Regions from separate parts of the Streptomyces sp. NPDC058469 genome, predicted to be linked through region 2. Evidence: riboswitches for the same ligand, from Rfam matches in the RefSeq annotation. Region 2 holds a riboswitch; each other region holds the start of a gene.
What was found. Region 2 has a riboswitch for cyclic di-AMP ahead of ACFWP5_RS21460 (transglycosylase family protein). Riboswitches for the same ligand answer to the same signal wherever they lie in the genome.

Region 1: it holds a riboswitch for cyclic di-AMP, as region 2 does, so the genes downstream of both, ACFWP5_RS35310 (M23 family metallopeptidase) here and ACFWP5_RS21460 (transglycosylase family protein) in region 2, are expected to answer to the same signal.
Region 3: it holds a riboswitch for cyclic di-AMP, as region 2 does, so the genes downstream of both, ACFWP5_RS26320 (M23 family metallopeptidase) here and ACFWP5_RS21460 (transglycosylase family protein) in region 2, are expected to answer to the same signal.
Region 4: it holds a riboswitch for cyclic di-AMP, as region 2 does, so the genes downstream of both, ACFWP5_RS48580 (NlpC/P60 family protein) here and ACFWP5_RS21460 (transglycosylase family protein) in region 2, are expected to answer to the same signal.

What each region holds. Positions count from the first base shown of each region.
Region 1 covers NZ_JBHXME010000110.1:8,605-11,784, reverse strand. Annotated here, with positions in the region: gene ACFWP5_RS35320 (M16 family metallopeptidase) at 1-94, shown strand, start outside; gene ACFWP5_RS35315 (M16 family metallopeptidase) at 91-1,479, shown strand; cyclic di-AMP (ydaO/yuaA leader) riboswitch at 1,694-1,857, shown strand; gene ACFWP5_RS35310 (M23 family metallopeptidase) at 1,871-2,626, shown strand; gene ACFWP5_RS35305 (GntR family transcriptional regulator) at 2,815-3,180, shown strand, end outside.
Region 2 covers NZ_JBHXME010000048.1:12,703-15,882, reverse strand. Annotated here, with positions in the region: gene eno (phosphopyruvate hydratase) at 1-545, opposite strand, end outside; gene ACFWP5_RS21460 (transglycosylase family protein) at 907-1,611, opposite strand; cyclic di-AMP (ydaO/yuaA leader) riboswitch at 1,615-1,797, opposite strand; gene ACFWP5_RS21455 (transglycosylase family protein) at 1,991-2,971, opposite strand; partial or broken gene ACFWP5_RS21450 (cytochrome P450) at 3,140-3,180, opposite strand, start outside.
Region 3 covers NZ_JBHXME010000066.1:12,206-15,385, reverse strand. Annotated here, with positions in the region: gene ACFWP5_RS26325 (PP2C family protein-serine/threonine phosphatase) at 1-813, shown strand, start outside; cyclic di-AMP (ydaO/yuaA leader) riboswitch at 1,061-1,217, shown strand; gene ACFWP5_RS26320 (M23 family metallopeptidase) at 1,229-2,239, shown strand; gene ACFWP5_RS26315 (aldo/keto reductase) at 2,283-3,180, shown strand, end outside.
Region 4 covers NZ_JBHXME010000230.1:1,194-4,373, forward strand. Annotated here, with positions in the region: gene ACFWP5_RS48575 (DUF1996 domain-containing protein) at 1-883, opposite strand, end outside; cyclic di-AMP (ydaO/yuaA leader) riboswitch at 1,219-1,391, shown strand; gene ACFWP5_RS48580 (NlpC/P60 family protein) at 1,400-2,893, shown strand; gene ACFWP5_RS48585 (hypothetical protein) at 3,097-3,180, shown strand, end outside.

The sequences.
Region 1 (3,180 bases), on a different contig from region 2:
CGTCTACGAGCCCATCGCGGACGAGGACGACGAAGACGAAGACGACGAAGCAGAGGCCGCGGCCACCGACGAGAACGAGGAGGCGGCCAAGTGACCGAGCTCGCCACGATGGAATTCCACCCGCAGCCCCAGGCCGGCGAGGCCAGGCCGTGGGCCTTCCCGGCCCCGGAGCGCGGGACCCTCGGCAACGGCCTGACCGTGCTGCGCTGCCACCGCCCCGGCCAGCAGGTCGTCGCCGTCGAGGTGCTCCTGGACGCGCCCCTGGACGCCGAACCGGCCGGCCTGGACGGTGTCGCCACGATCACCGCGCGGGCCTTCTCCGAGGGAACCGACAAGCACTCCGCCGAGGAGTTCGCCGCCGAGCTGGAGCGCTCCGGCGCCACCCTCGACGCGCACGCCGACCACCCCGGACTGCGCCTGAGCCTGGAGGTCCCGGCCTCGCGCCTGGCCAAGGGCCTCGGTCTGCTGTCGGACGCGCTGCGGGCGCCCGCCTTCGCGGACAGCGAGGTCGAGCGGCTGGTCCGCAACCGCCTCGACGAGATCCCGCACGAGACGGCCAACCCGTCCCGCCGCGCGGCCAAGGAGCTCTCCAAGGAGCTGTTCCCGGCGACCTCGCGCATGTCGCGCCCGCGCCAGGGCACCGAGGAGACCGTCCAGAAGATCGACTCCGGGGCCGTACGCGCCTTCTACGACCGGCACGTGCGCCCCGCGACGGCCACCGTCGTGGTCGTCGGCGACCTCACCGGCATCGACCTGGACACGCTGCTCGCCGAGACCCTGGGCTCGTGGACGGGCTCCTCCGCCCAGCCGCGTCCCGTGCCGCCGGTGACCGCCGACGACACCGGGCGCGTCGTGATCGTGCACCGTCCCGGCGCCGTCCAGACGCAGCTGCTCATCGGCCGCGTCGGAGCCGACCGGCACGACCGCGTGTGGCCGGCCCAGGTGCTCGGCACATACTGCCTCGGCGGCACCCTCACCTCCCGCCTGGACCGCGTCCTGCGCGAGGAGAAGGGCTACACCTACGGTGTGCGGGCGTTCGGCCAGGTGCTGCGTTCGGCACCCGACGGCACGGGCGCCTCGATGCTCGCCATCAGCGGCTCCGTGGACACCCCGAACACCGGTCCCGCCCTGGACGACCTGTGGACGGTGCTCCGCAAGCTCGCCGAGGGCGGACTCACCGACGCCGAGCGGGACATCGCCGTACAGAACCTCGTCGGGGTGGCGCCGCTCAAGTACGAGACCGCCGCGGCCGTCGCGAGCACGCTGGCCGACCAGGTCGAGCAGCACCTGCCCGACGACTACCAGGCGACGCTGTATCAGCAGCTCGCCGCGACCGGCACCGTGGAGGCCACCGCGGCGGTCGTCAACGCCTTCCCGGTGGACCGTCTGGTGACGATCCTCGTCGGCGACGCGGAGCAGATCAAGGAGCCCGTGGAGGCTCTCGGCATCGGCGAAGTGACCGTCGTCCCGGCCGAGTAGACGACGTGTAGAGAGCCGAGCAGCGGCACGCGCGCGTGGGGGCCCTGGTGACTGAAGCGTCACCAGGGCCCCCTATTGTCCGAATTGGGGGAGAGGTTGCCTGTCTGCCCTGTGGCATGCGCAACAAAAACCGTGATCCGTTTGGGGATTGAAAGTTGCCCCCCTTAGCGTCGGTCCGGCTGTCCGTCAGGCACCGCGCCGCACTCGTGGCACCGGACAGCCATCGCCGAGTCCCCGTACGGCGCGAGCCAGGGGAGCCGGGGACCCACAAGAGTCCCTGGGGTGAATCGGACGCCCGCGCGCGTAGCGAGGGGGTCCGTAGGAGACCTTCCTGCTCCGAACCCGTCAGCTAACCCGGTAGGCGAGAAGGAAGGAAAGGACCAGCCACTTCATGGCGTTCACCCGCGCCACCGGGAAGCACCGTCGCCCGAGCCGGACCCACCGCACCACCGTTCGTGTCGCGAGTGTCGCGGCCCTCACCACCACCGGCGTCGTCGGCACCCTCGCGAGCGCCCCCGCGTTCGCCGCGGAGCCCGCCGTAGAACAGACCGGTCTCACCCCCGTCATCGCCATGGGCGACGCCGTCGCCGAGAAGATCGACGCCCAGGCCGCCGCCCAGCAGCAGGCCGCGGCCGAGCAGGCCGCCAAGGAGGAGGCCCGCGCCAAGGCCGCCGCACTGGCCAAGGCGGAGCGCGAGGCCGAGGTACGCGCCGCCCGCGCCGCCGAGCGCAAGAAGCTCAACACCTTCGTCGCGCCGGTCACCGGCTCGTACGTCTCCACCGGCTACAAGACCGGCGGTTCCCTGTGGTCCTCCGGTGCCCACACGGGCATCGACTTCCACGCCTCGACCGGCACCTCCGTGCACGCGGTGGGCTCCGGCACCGTCGTCGAGGCCGGCTGGGGCGGCTCGTACGGCAATCAGGTCGTGATCAAGATGGCCGACGGCATGTACACCATGTACGGCCACCTGTCGTCCATCGGTGTCTCCGTCGGCCAGACGGTCACCCCGGGCGAGCAGATCGGCCTCTCCGGGGCGACCGGCAACGTCACCGGACCGCACCTCCACTTCGAGGCCCGCACGACCGCCGAGTACGGCTCCGACGTCGACCCCGTCGCCTACCTCCGCCAGCACGGCGTGAACGTCTGACGACTCAGCGCCGCACTTCCCGAAGCCCTGGCCCGCCCGGCCGGGGCTTTCGGTGTTTCCGGAGCCCTCCTGTCCAAAAAATATCCATGGATTCCGGCCCGCCATCGGAAATTCCCGCTCATTGCAATAGAGTCACGGAACACACGTCAATCGTCGACGTTTCACGGGGATTAAGGCGGAGGTCGGACATGCGTATTCCGGCGCACTCGGTATGCACGGCGATCCGGGACGACATCGTCGCCGGTGTCTACGAGCGCGGCAGCCGGCTCACGGAGGAACTCCTCGCGCGCCGGTACGGGGTCTCGCGCGTCCCCGTCCGGGAGGCCCTGCGCACGCTGGAGGCCGAGGGGTTCGTCGTGACCCGGCGGCACGCGGGCGCGTGCGTCGCGGAACCGACCGAGCAGGAGGCCGCCGACCTGCTGGAGATGCGGATGCTGCTGGAGCCGCTCGGTGCCTCGCGGGCCGCCCAGCGGCGCACCGAGGCCCACCTCAAGGTGCTGCGCGGCCTCGTCAGGCTGGGCCAGGAGCGCGCCAGGCGGGGCAACAGCGAGGAT
Region 2 (3,180 bases):
CGCAGCGCCTCGGAGAAGGACTCCGCGCCGATCGGGGCGATCATGAACTCCTGGATGTCCACGTTGGAGTCGGCGTGCGAGCCGCCGTTCAGGATGTTCATCATCGGAACGGGCAGCAGGTGCGCGTTCGGACCACCGAGGTAGCGGAAGAGGGGGAGGTCGCTGGCCTCGGACGCGGCGTGCGCGACGGCGAGGGAGACGCCGAGGATGGCGTTGGCGCCGAGCGAGCCCTTGTTGTCGGTGGCGTCCAGGTCGAACATCGCCTGGTCGATCAGGCGCTGCTCGGTGGCGTCGTAGCCGACGAGCTCCGGGCCGATCTGCTCGATGACGGCGAGGACGGCCTTCTCGACACCCTTGCCGCCGTAGCGGTTGGGGTCACCGTCACGCAGCTCGACGGCTTCGAAGGCACCCGTGGAGGCGCCGGACGGAACGGCGGCACGACCCGTGCTGCCGTCGTCGAGGCCGACCTCGACCTCGACCGTGGGGTTGCCTCGGGAGTCCAGGATTTCCCGGGCTACGACGACGTCGATGGACGGCACGAGCATCTCCTTCTTGGGATCTGACGCGGCTACGGCAGTACCGCAGCGGCTCTGCGAGACGAGCCTAACCGGCTCCGGGCGATTGGCCATCCGGTCGGCCGTCTGTTGGACAGAACCGAGAGTAAATTGTTTCCGAACGGAACAAAGAGTCGTCGCAAGCAGCGGGCCAAGTAACGGACAGCAAGCCGGGCGACGGACATGAAAAAACCCCGCCCCGGTGCGTACGGGGGAACACGCACCGGAGCGGGGAGCCCGTGGGGGACGGGGGTGACCCTCACGAGGTCTCCATGATGGACACCGCGGATGTGAGGGCGCTGTGGTTCAGCTACGAGCCGAGTGTCAGCGGCGCGGCGTCAGAGGCGCGCTGTCACTTCAGGTGGAGCTGCTGGCCCGGGTAGATGAAGTCGGCGTCGTCGACGATGTCCTTGTTCAGCTTGAACAGCTGCTGCCAGCCGCCCTTCACCTTGTGCTTCTCGGCGATGGAGCTGAGGGTGTCGCCCTTGACGACCTTGTACTCGCCGTCACCCTTCTTGACCTTCTTGCCGGTCGGGGTGGAGACGGTCTTCTTGGCGGCCGGGCGCTCGGCGGAGCGGGAGGCCGTCGTGTCGGACGTGGAGCGGTCGGTGGTGCCGCTGCTGCTCGACGAGCTGTTGCCGCTGCTGTTCGAGCTGGAGCTGGAGGAGCTGCCACCGGAGTAGGCGGCGCCCGACAGGCCGGTGCCGCAGGTGGGCCAGGCGCCCTTGCCCTGGGCGGCGAGAACCTTCTCGGCGACGGAGATCTGCTGGGACTTGGAGGCCTGGTTCGCGGTGGAGGCGTAGGCGGTGCCGCCGTACGCGGCCCACGTCGAGGCGGAGAACTGCAGGCCGCCGTAGTAGCCGTTACCGGTGTTGATGGACCAGTTGCCGCCGGACTCGCAGCTGGCGACCGTGTCCCACTCGGACGCGGTGGCGGCGGAGGCGTTGCCGACCGCCATGAGCGGGGCGGCTATGGCGACACCGGTGACGCCGGCGAGCGTGGCGACGCGGGTGGCCTTGGACGGGCGGCGGTGCTTGCCCTTGCCGGAAAACAGCATGGAAGATCCCCTCACCGACGCCTGCGAGGTGAGCTGTCGGGTTCGGGCCGTGTGAGTTGCCCGGCCGCGTCTCGTACGTCTCGTACGAGGCGCGACTTCACCCCTAGCCGGTTCCGGTCGTCTCTCAACCCCCGGGCCCGGCGCTTACCTTGGGTCCCCCGCTCCTGCCTACGGCGCTTTACGCGACGACTGTTCCCGGAGGCCGCTGGCAGGACTCGGCGTTGCGGCAACCGGATGCTCGTGGTGACGAGCGGCCTTGACCGTAGACAGGGAAGCCGCGGGATTTCAAAGACGATCAGGGCTTCTGAGACTCATCCCACACTTTCACCAAACCGGACATTCAACTCGAAGCGTGACGCGAACTCCCGCTGTTCTCTTGCTACTTTTCGCCCGTTTCCGTACCGACGTCCAAGGTCTGACCGGCGGCGATCTGGGTCGGATCGGCGCCTATCACCTTTTTGTTCTCGGCGTAGAGCGCACGCCATCCGCCGTCGAAGCCAAGGGAGTCGGCGATGGACGCGAGGGAGTCGCCGGCGCGGACGGTGTAGGTCTGCGGCGACACACTTTCCTCGGCACTGGCCCCGCGATGCTTCCCGGCACTCTGCTGACCGCTCGCCTGCACGCCGGAATCATCGAGCGCACCGGTGTCGACGAGGCTCCATTTGCCCACCGCCTGGGCCGGGTTGTCCGATTCGTCAATTTTCGGGGAAGCGACGACCGAGTCGTTACCGGACGAAGGAGTGGCGGACTTGTCGGACTTGGCGGAGTTGTCCGACGCGGTGGGCGAGGGGCTGGTCGACGAGTCGCCGCCGGAGTTACCGGACGAATCGGATGAATTCGAGTCCGTGACGCCGGAGTCGGACAACCCGGAGGAAGCGGATGAGTCGGACGAGTCAGAAGAACCGGAGCCGGAGTCGGACGAGTCGGTCGGGGTGGACGACGGGGAGTCACTCGCGAGGCCGGTGTCGACGTTCGTCGAACCCGAGGTCGTGGTGAGGCCGGAGAGCAGCGCGCAGGTGGTCCAGGCGGAGGTGCCCTTGTCGTCGAGGACCTTCTCGGCGACGGCTATCTGCTGGGAGCGGCTGGCCAGATCGGCGCTCGGGGCGTAGGCGAGGCCGCCGTACTTGTCCCATTCGTCCTGGGACATCTGCAGGCCGCCGTAATACCCGTTGCCGCTGTTCTCGCTCCAGGAGCCGCCGCTCTCGCAGTTGGCCACCCTGTCCCAGGTGGTGCCGTCGGCGGCGTTCGCGGAGGCGGCGCCCAGGAGCGGGATGGCGATGGCGGAGCCGGTCACGCCGGCCGCGACGAGCAGAGCCGGAGCCTGACGGGGGCGACGGTGACGACCGTTCCCGGAGAGCATGCGGAGGCCTTTCGCGTGACAGCGGGGGGAGCGCGCGGCGGGCGGTGCGGGGGTGGTGCGGGTCGCCGCGCTGGTAGGTGAACGTATCCACAGTCGATCACTTGTCACAAGTTAATGCCACGGAGATCACGTGAAGATCACAGAGTTGAAGAACTGTCACTTTCGGGTTTACGGGACCGGATTGCCTGTTCGGAGGTGCTCCGGGGTGA
Region 3 (3,180 bases), on a different contig from region 2:
GTGGCGACGGTCGCCGTGCTCGCCGTCCTCATCAACCTCCTGGTCCGCCGCAGCAGCGAACAGCTCGCCTCCGCGCGCGAGATCGCCGAGGCCGCCCAGCGCGCCGTCCTGCCCGAACCGGCCGAGCGGATCGGCGGGTTCGAGATCGCCGCACGGTACGAGGCGGCGCAGGAGGGCGCGTTCATCGGCGGCGACCTGTACGCGGTGCAGGACACCCCGCACGGCGTACGGCTGGTCGTCGGCGACGTGCGCGGCAAGGGCATGGGCGCGGTCGCCGCCGTGGCCGTGGTGATCGGGGCGTTCCGGGAGGCCGCCGAGCAGGAGGCCACCCTGGAGGCGGTCGCCCAGCGGCTGGAGCGGGCGCTGGCACGCGAGGGCACCCGGCGCGACGGGCTCGACGCGTTCGAGGGGTTCACCACGGCCGTCCTCGCCGAACTCCCGCACGGCGACGGCGTCGTACGGATCGTCGACCGGGGCCATCCGCCGCCGCTGCTCCTGCACGAGGACGGCACCGTGCGCACGTTGCAGGTCCAGGAGCCCGCACTGCCGCTGGGCATGGGCGAGTTGGGGGTCTGGCCCGACCGCGCCGAGGAGTTCGCGTTCCCCGGCGGGGCCACCCTCCTCGTCCACACCGACGGGCTGTCCGAGGCGCGCGACTCCCACGGCGTCTTCTACGACCCCGGGGCGCGGCTGGCCGGCCGGACCTTCCGCAGTCCCGAGGCGCTGCTCGGCATCCTCGCCAAGGAGGTGCGCCGGTACTCCGGGGGCTGGATGACGGACGACATGGCGATGATCGCCGTACGGCATCCGTAGACAGGCAACTACGGCGGTTGTCACCGGTGGTGACCGGGTGAGAGCCCTCCGCATAACAACTGACATGCCGTCAGTACCTGTGGAAATTCCGAGACTTGGCCAACTCGCCCGTTTTTCGCCGGTGGTGGGCCGTTCGTCCAGCAAGGAAAGGTTAATGATCAAGCCGAACAGCTTGGAAACGGGCGCCCGTGTCTATTAACGTTCGATAACGCAGCGCGGTCGTCCCAGCCGTCACAAGAGACAGCTCCGTGCGCACGCGCCGAATCCCGCGAGGGAACCGGGGAACCACCACTTGGGGTGAATCGCTCGTCGACAGCCGTGGCGACACGGCAGGTTTACGCGCGTAGGAGACCTTCCTGCTCCGAACCCGTCAGCTAACCCGGTAGGCGAGAAGGAAGGAAAGGAGCACGCCCACGTGGCGTCCAACCAGGCTGCCCCAGAAGCCCCTGTCGTCTACGGCGGTTTCCGCCCCGACGAGGGCCCCTGGGAGGAGTGGAATCCCAGCGCGGAGTCCGTTCCTCCCAACCGCGGCAAGCACCGTGTCGCCAAGCAGCGTGGTGGCGGAGGATTCGCCCGCAGCTCCACCGTCCTGGGCGTCGGTGTCATAGCCGCCGTCAGCGCGGGCGGTATGGCCAGCGCCAACACCGGCAAGCCGCCGGTCTCCATCTCCCTGCCCGACCTGCCCTCGGTGGGTCATCTGCTGGACGACTCGTCCAGTAGTACCCCCAAGGGTTCCGCGACCGCGCTCAGCAGCGTCGGCGTGACCACCACCGAGACCGCCAAGGGCGCCTCGGACGCGGGCGAGCTGCTGCGCAACCGGATCATGGCGCAGGCCGAGTCGCAGCAGGTGCAGGTCGAGGGCAAGTCGAAGGCCGCCGTCGAGGCCGCCGTCGCCAAGCAGGTCGACGACGCCGCCGCCAAGGCCGAGAAGGACGCCGCGAAGAAGGCCGCCGACGCGAAGAAGGCCGCGGAGGCCGCCGCCAAGAAGAAGGCCGAGGCCGCGAAGCTCGCCGCGCTCGCCAAGCAGTACACGCTGCCGGTCGTCTCGTACACGATCACCGGCACCTTCGGCCAGGCCGGATCGATGTGGTCCTCCGGCTACCACACCGGGCTCGACTTCGCCGCACCCACCGGCACGCTGATCAAGGCCGTGCACAGCGGCACGGTCACCGAGGCGGGCTGGGCCGGGTCGTACGGCTACCGCACGATCATCACCCTCGACGACGGCACCGAGCTGTGGTTCTGCCACCAGTCCTCGATCAACGTCAGCGTCGGGCAGAAGGTCGCCACCGGCGACGTCATCGGCCGCGTGGGCGCCACCGGCAACGTGACCGGGCCGCACCTCCACCTGGAGGTGCACATCAACGGCGCCGCCACCGCGAGCGACCCGGCGCCCTGGCTGCGCAGCAAGGGCCTCAACCCCTGAGCGTCTGGAATATCCGGTTCCGGTCCGGCTGTTGAAGAGGGTCATGACTTCTCTTCGCAAGCTGGGCCGGTCCGACCTCGAGGTCTTCCCGCTCTCCCTCGGCGGCAACGTCTTCGGCTGGACCGCCGACGAGGCGGCCTCCTTCGCCGTCCTCGACGCGTACACGGCCGCGGGCGGCAACTTCGTCGACACCGCCGACTCGTACTCGGCGTTCGCGCCGGGCAACCACGGCGGCGAGTCCGAGACCATCATCGGCAAGTGGGTCAAGGCCCGAGGCAACCGCTCCGACGTCGTCATCGCCACCAAGGTCAGCCAGCACCCCGACTTCCCGGGCCTGAGCGCCGCCAACATCAAGGCCGCCGCCGACGCTTCCCTGCGCCGCTTGGACACCGACCACATCGACCTCTACTACACCCACTTCGACAAGGTCGAGGTGCCGGTCGAGGAGATCATCGGCGCGCTGGACGAGCTGGTGAAGGCGGGCAAGGTGCGGCACATCGCCGCCTCCAACATCACCCCGGAGCGCCTCCGGGCGTCCCTCGACTTCTCCGAGCGCGAGGGCCTGGCGCGCTATGTCGCCCTCCAGCCCCACTACAACCTGGTCTCGCGCGGCACATACGAGGGCGAGCTGAGCGAGCTCGCCGCGAAGGCAGGCCTGTCCGCGGTCCCGTACTTCGCGCTGGCCTCCGGCTTCCTCACCGGCAAGTACCGCCCCGGTACGACGGTCGACAGCCCGCGTGCCGAGGGCGCCGCGAAGCACCTGAACACCGAGCGCGGGCAACAGGTCCTCACCGCCCTCGACGAGGTCGCGCAGGCCCACGACGCCCCGGTCGCCACGGTGGCCCTGGCCTGGCTCGCCGCCCAGCCCACGGTCGCGGCCCCGATCGCCTCCGCCCGCACGGTCGAGCAACTGCCCGCACTGCTCGGCGTGGCCGAACTGA
Region 4 (3,180 bases), on a different contig from region 2:
TGCCGCCGCCGGGCGAGTTGGCGTCCCGCTCCTGCTTGCCGTTCTGCAGGCGCAACACGGGCCAGTAGTACGTGGACTTGTCGCCCGGGTTCTCACAGCTCGTGTTGGCCTTTGCCAGGACGTCGTCGCTGGCGAAGGCGTTGTTGGACTGGTTGCCGATGTAGTCGTGGAAGTGGTGGGCGCCGTTGGTGACTCCGGGGGCGACGATCACGTTGTCGGAGTTGAACAGGCCGTTCTCGTTCACCCCGCAGGCGGTGACGAACGTGCCGCGGGAGGCGTCGGCCTGGTCCTGCGCAGTGTTCACGTTCGGCTGTACGGAGGTGATGTCCGCATAGTCCGAGGCGACGGGCCCGTTGGTGGACTGCTGGTTGCCCTGCTGGTCCTGGCCGCTCTGGTCGCCGCCGCTGGCGCTGGCGCTGCTGCTCGCGCCGCCGCCCTGGCCGTCGGACCCGTCCTTGGGCGCGATCAGTGTGCAGCCGGCAAGCGCGTCGAGTCCCTCCGGGCGGTCCCCGACCCGCGCGATGGCGTCGTCGATCCGCCCGATGGTCGCCGCCCGCTTCTCCTTCAACGGATTCATGATCGCGTTGTCGGCGAAGGAGGCGTCCTGGCGTATGGACTCCGTCGAGTCCTTCAGTTTCTGGTAGGCCTCGGTTATCTGCTGGTCCAGAAGCGCGAGTTGGGCGTCGACCTCGGTCTTCGCCTCGTCGGGGACCGTCGTCAGCTGGGTGCCGATGTCCGGGCAGTCGATCGTGGCGCCTCCCGACGCCGCGTCCGGAGACCCTTGCTTGGTGGAGTCACCGCCCCAACCACCTTCGGACGCCGACGCGTAGACGTTCGCCGCCACCAGTCCTCCGCCGCCCAGCATCAGGGCGACTGCTGCCATCGTCGCGCGTCGTGCGCCCGTGGGGCGTCTGCGCGTGTTGCGTGCCAAGGAAGTTGCTCCTACACGTATCGGTCGGCCCGGATCGTCCCGGCATGGAAATCCCCCGTCCCAATACGGAGCCGGACCCCAGTGTGTTCAACCGCCTCAAAAATTCATAGCGACCTCATATGGATCACCAGGCTCGGCGGGCTCATGACCCCTGGTACATGTCCGGGAGAGGTAAAGGTCACAAAAACGTATCGGACATATCGCGCTTCAACCTTCACACGAGGCACACACGTTGGCTAAGTTGACGCTCAGGCCGTACGACCTACTCCGGCGAGCAGCGCCGGGCCGCATGGCTTGCGCCGAATCCGGTGTGTCGCTCGCGACAGCCGGAGCCGGGGACCCAACCGACTTGGGGTGAATCGGTCCAACTGCCCGTCGGGGCAAGGGCCGTAGGGCAAACCTTCCGTGATCGACGCCCGAACCCGACAGCTAACTCGGTAGGCGCGATACGGAAGGAGCACGTCTGCCATGCCGGCAGAACGAAGTACGCGCACCGGAGGCAGTGGCCCGACCGTGGACGACCGACCCAGCCGTGACGAAGTCCAGCGGCGGATCAATTCCCTTTACGACAGGGCCGAGACGGCCACCGGAAACTACAACGCCACGCGCAAGATGTCCGGGGGCCCGCGCAAGCGTGTCGAGCCCCGTCCCAGCGCGTCGCGTCCTTCCGACCCCGCCCTCGACGCGGTCACCAAGCAGTGGTTCGACCGGGCCCGCGCCCAACTCGGCCCGACCGTACCGGCGATCCTCCCGCCCAGCAGGACTCCCGCCCGCCCGGCGGCAGCTCGGCCGGAGCGCCCCGAACGACGCCCCGAGCCCGAAGGCGGCGGCCGAGCACTCGAAGCGCAGCCCAGCCGCGCCGTGGCCGAACTGACCGCGGGGACCTCCGTACCGGAACTCGCAGCCCCGCAACTCACCGCCGCTGTCGCGGAGTTGACCGCCGGGCCCATCGCCGCGCTGCCGCCCGCCGCGCCGCAGGCACCCCAGTTGCCTCAGATGGCTCAGATGCCGCAGGCGACCGTCCTCGACCTGCCGCCCGTGCCCGCCATCGAAGTGCCGCTCGCGCCCGTCGTGGAATCACAGCAGTTCGCCCTCGCGGCCGCCCCGGCGCCGGTCTTCGACCCGCTCACCGCGGACCTGGAGCTGCTCCCGTACATCGCCGCGCCGCGCTCCGAACAACCCGCCCCGGCGAGCGCCCCCTGGCCGACCCCGGAAACCTCCTGGCCGGCCCCAGAGGCGACCTGGTCCACCGGCGAGATACCCATGGTGGCCGAGCAGCCGACCTGGTCCACCGGTCAGATGCCCATGGTCACCGAGCAGCCGACCTGGTCCACCGGCCAGATACCCATGGTGCCCGAGCAGCCCACCGGCCCGCCCACCTGGTACACCACACCGGAACCGGACTGGCGCCCGCCGCAGCAGGAGTGGCAGCCGACCGCACCCCCCGCCGAGGTCTCCTTCGCCGCGGCCCCGGTCGTCGCCCCCGAGTTCACCCTGCCCACGGCTCCGACGATGGCCCCGGAGATCATTCTCCCCGCGGCCCCGACCGTCAGCCCGGCACCCGCCGCGGCCGTACCCGCCGCACTCCAGGACCCCAACACGCACAGCAAGACCAGCACCGCGCTCGCCTTCGCCCGCGCGCAGATCGGCAGGCCGTGCCTGTGGGGCGCGGCGGGACCGGACGCGTACGACTGCTCCAGCCTCACCCAGGCCGCCTGGAAGGCCGCGGGCGTCCTTCTCCCGCGCACCGCCCAGGAACAGTCGGGCGCCGGCGCGCTCGTCCCGCTCACGGACATCCGCCCCGGCGACCTGATCTTCTTCTACGACAGCATCGACCACGTCGGCATCTACACCGGCAACGGCCTGATGATCCACGCGCCGAGCCCGGGTACGCCGATCCGCGAGGAATCGATCTTCCACGCCGGTGCCGCCGCCATCCGGGGCGCCGTACGGCCCGCCTGATCCGATCGGGGCCGGGCATTTCCCGGCCCTGACCGCACACCCCGCGACACTCCCGGCCAACCGCGTCGTTGACCCGTACGAGTGGTGCATCCTGGGACACGGTCGTAGCGTCGACAGAGACACGACGACCGTGCCCCGGCAGGCGGGCCCACCGCCGGTGCGGGTGCGGGGCGACGAGGACGAAGAGGCGGCCGGGAGCGGACATGTACAAACACACCATGGTGGGAGTCGTCACGCTCTGTGCCGCCGCCCTGCTCGCGCCGGCCGTCGGCACCTCGTCCGCGGCC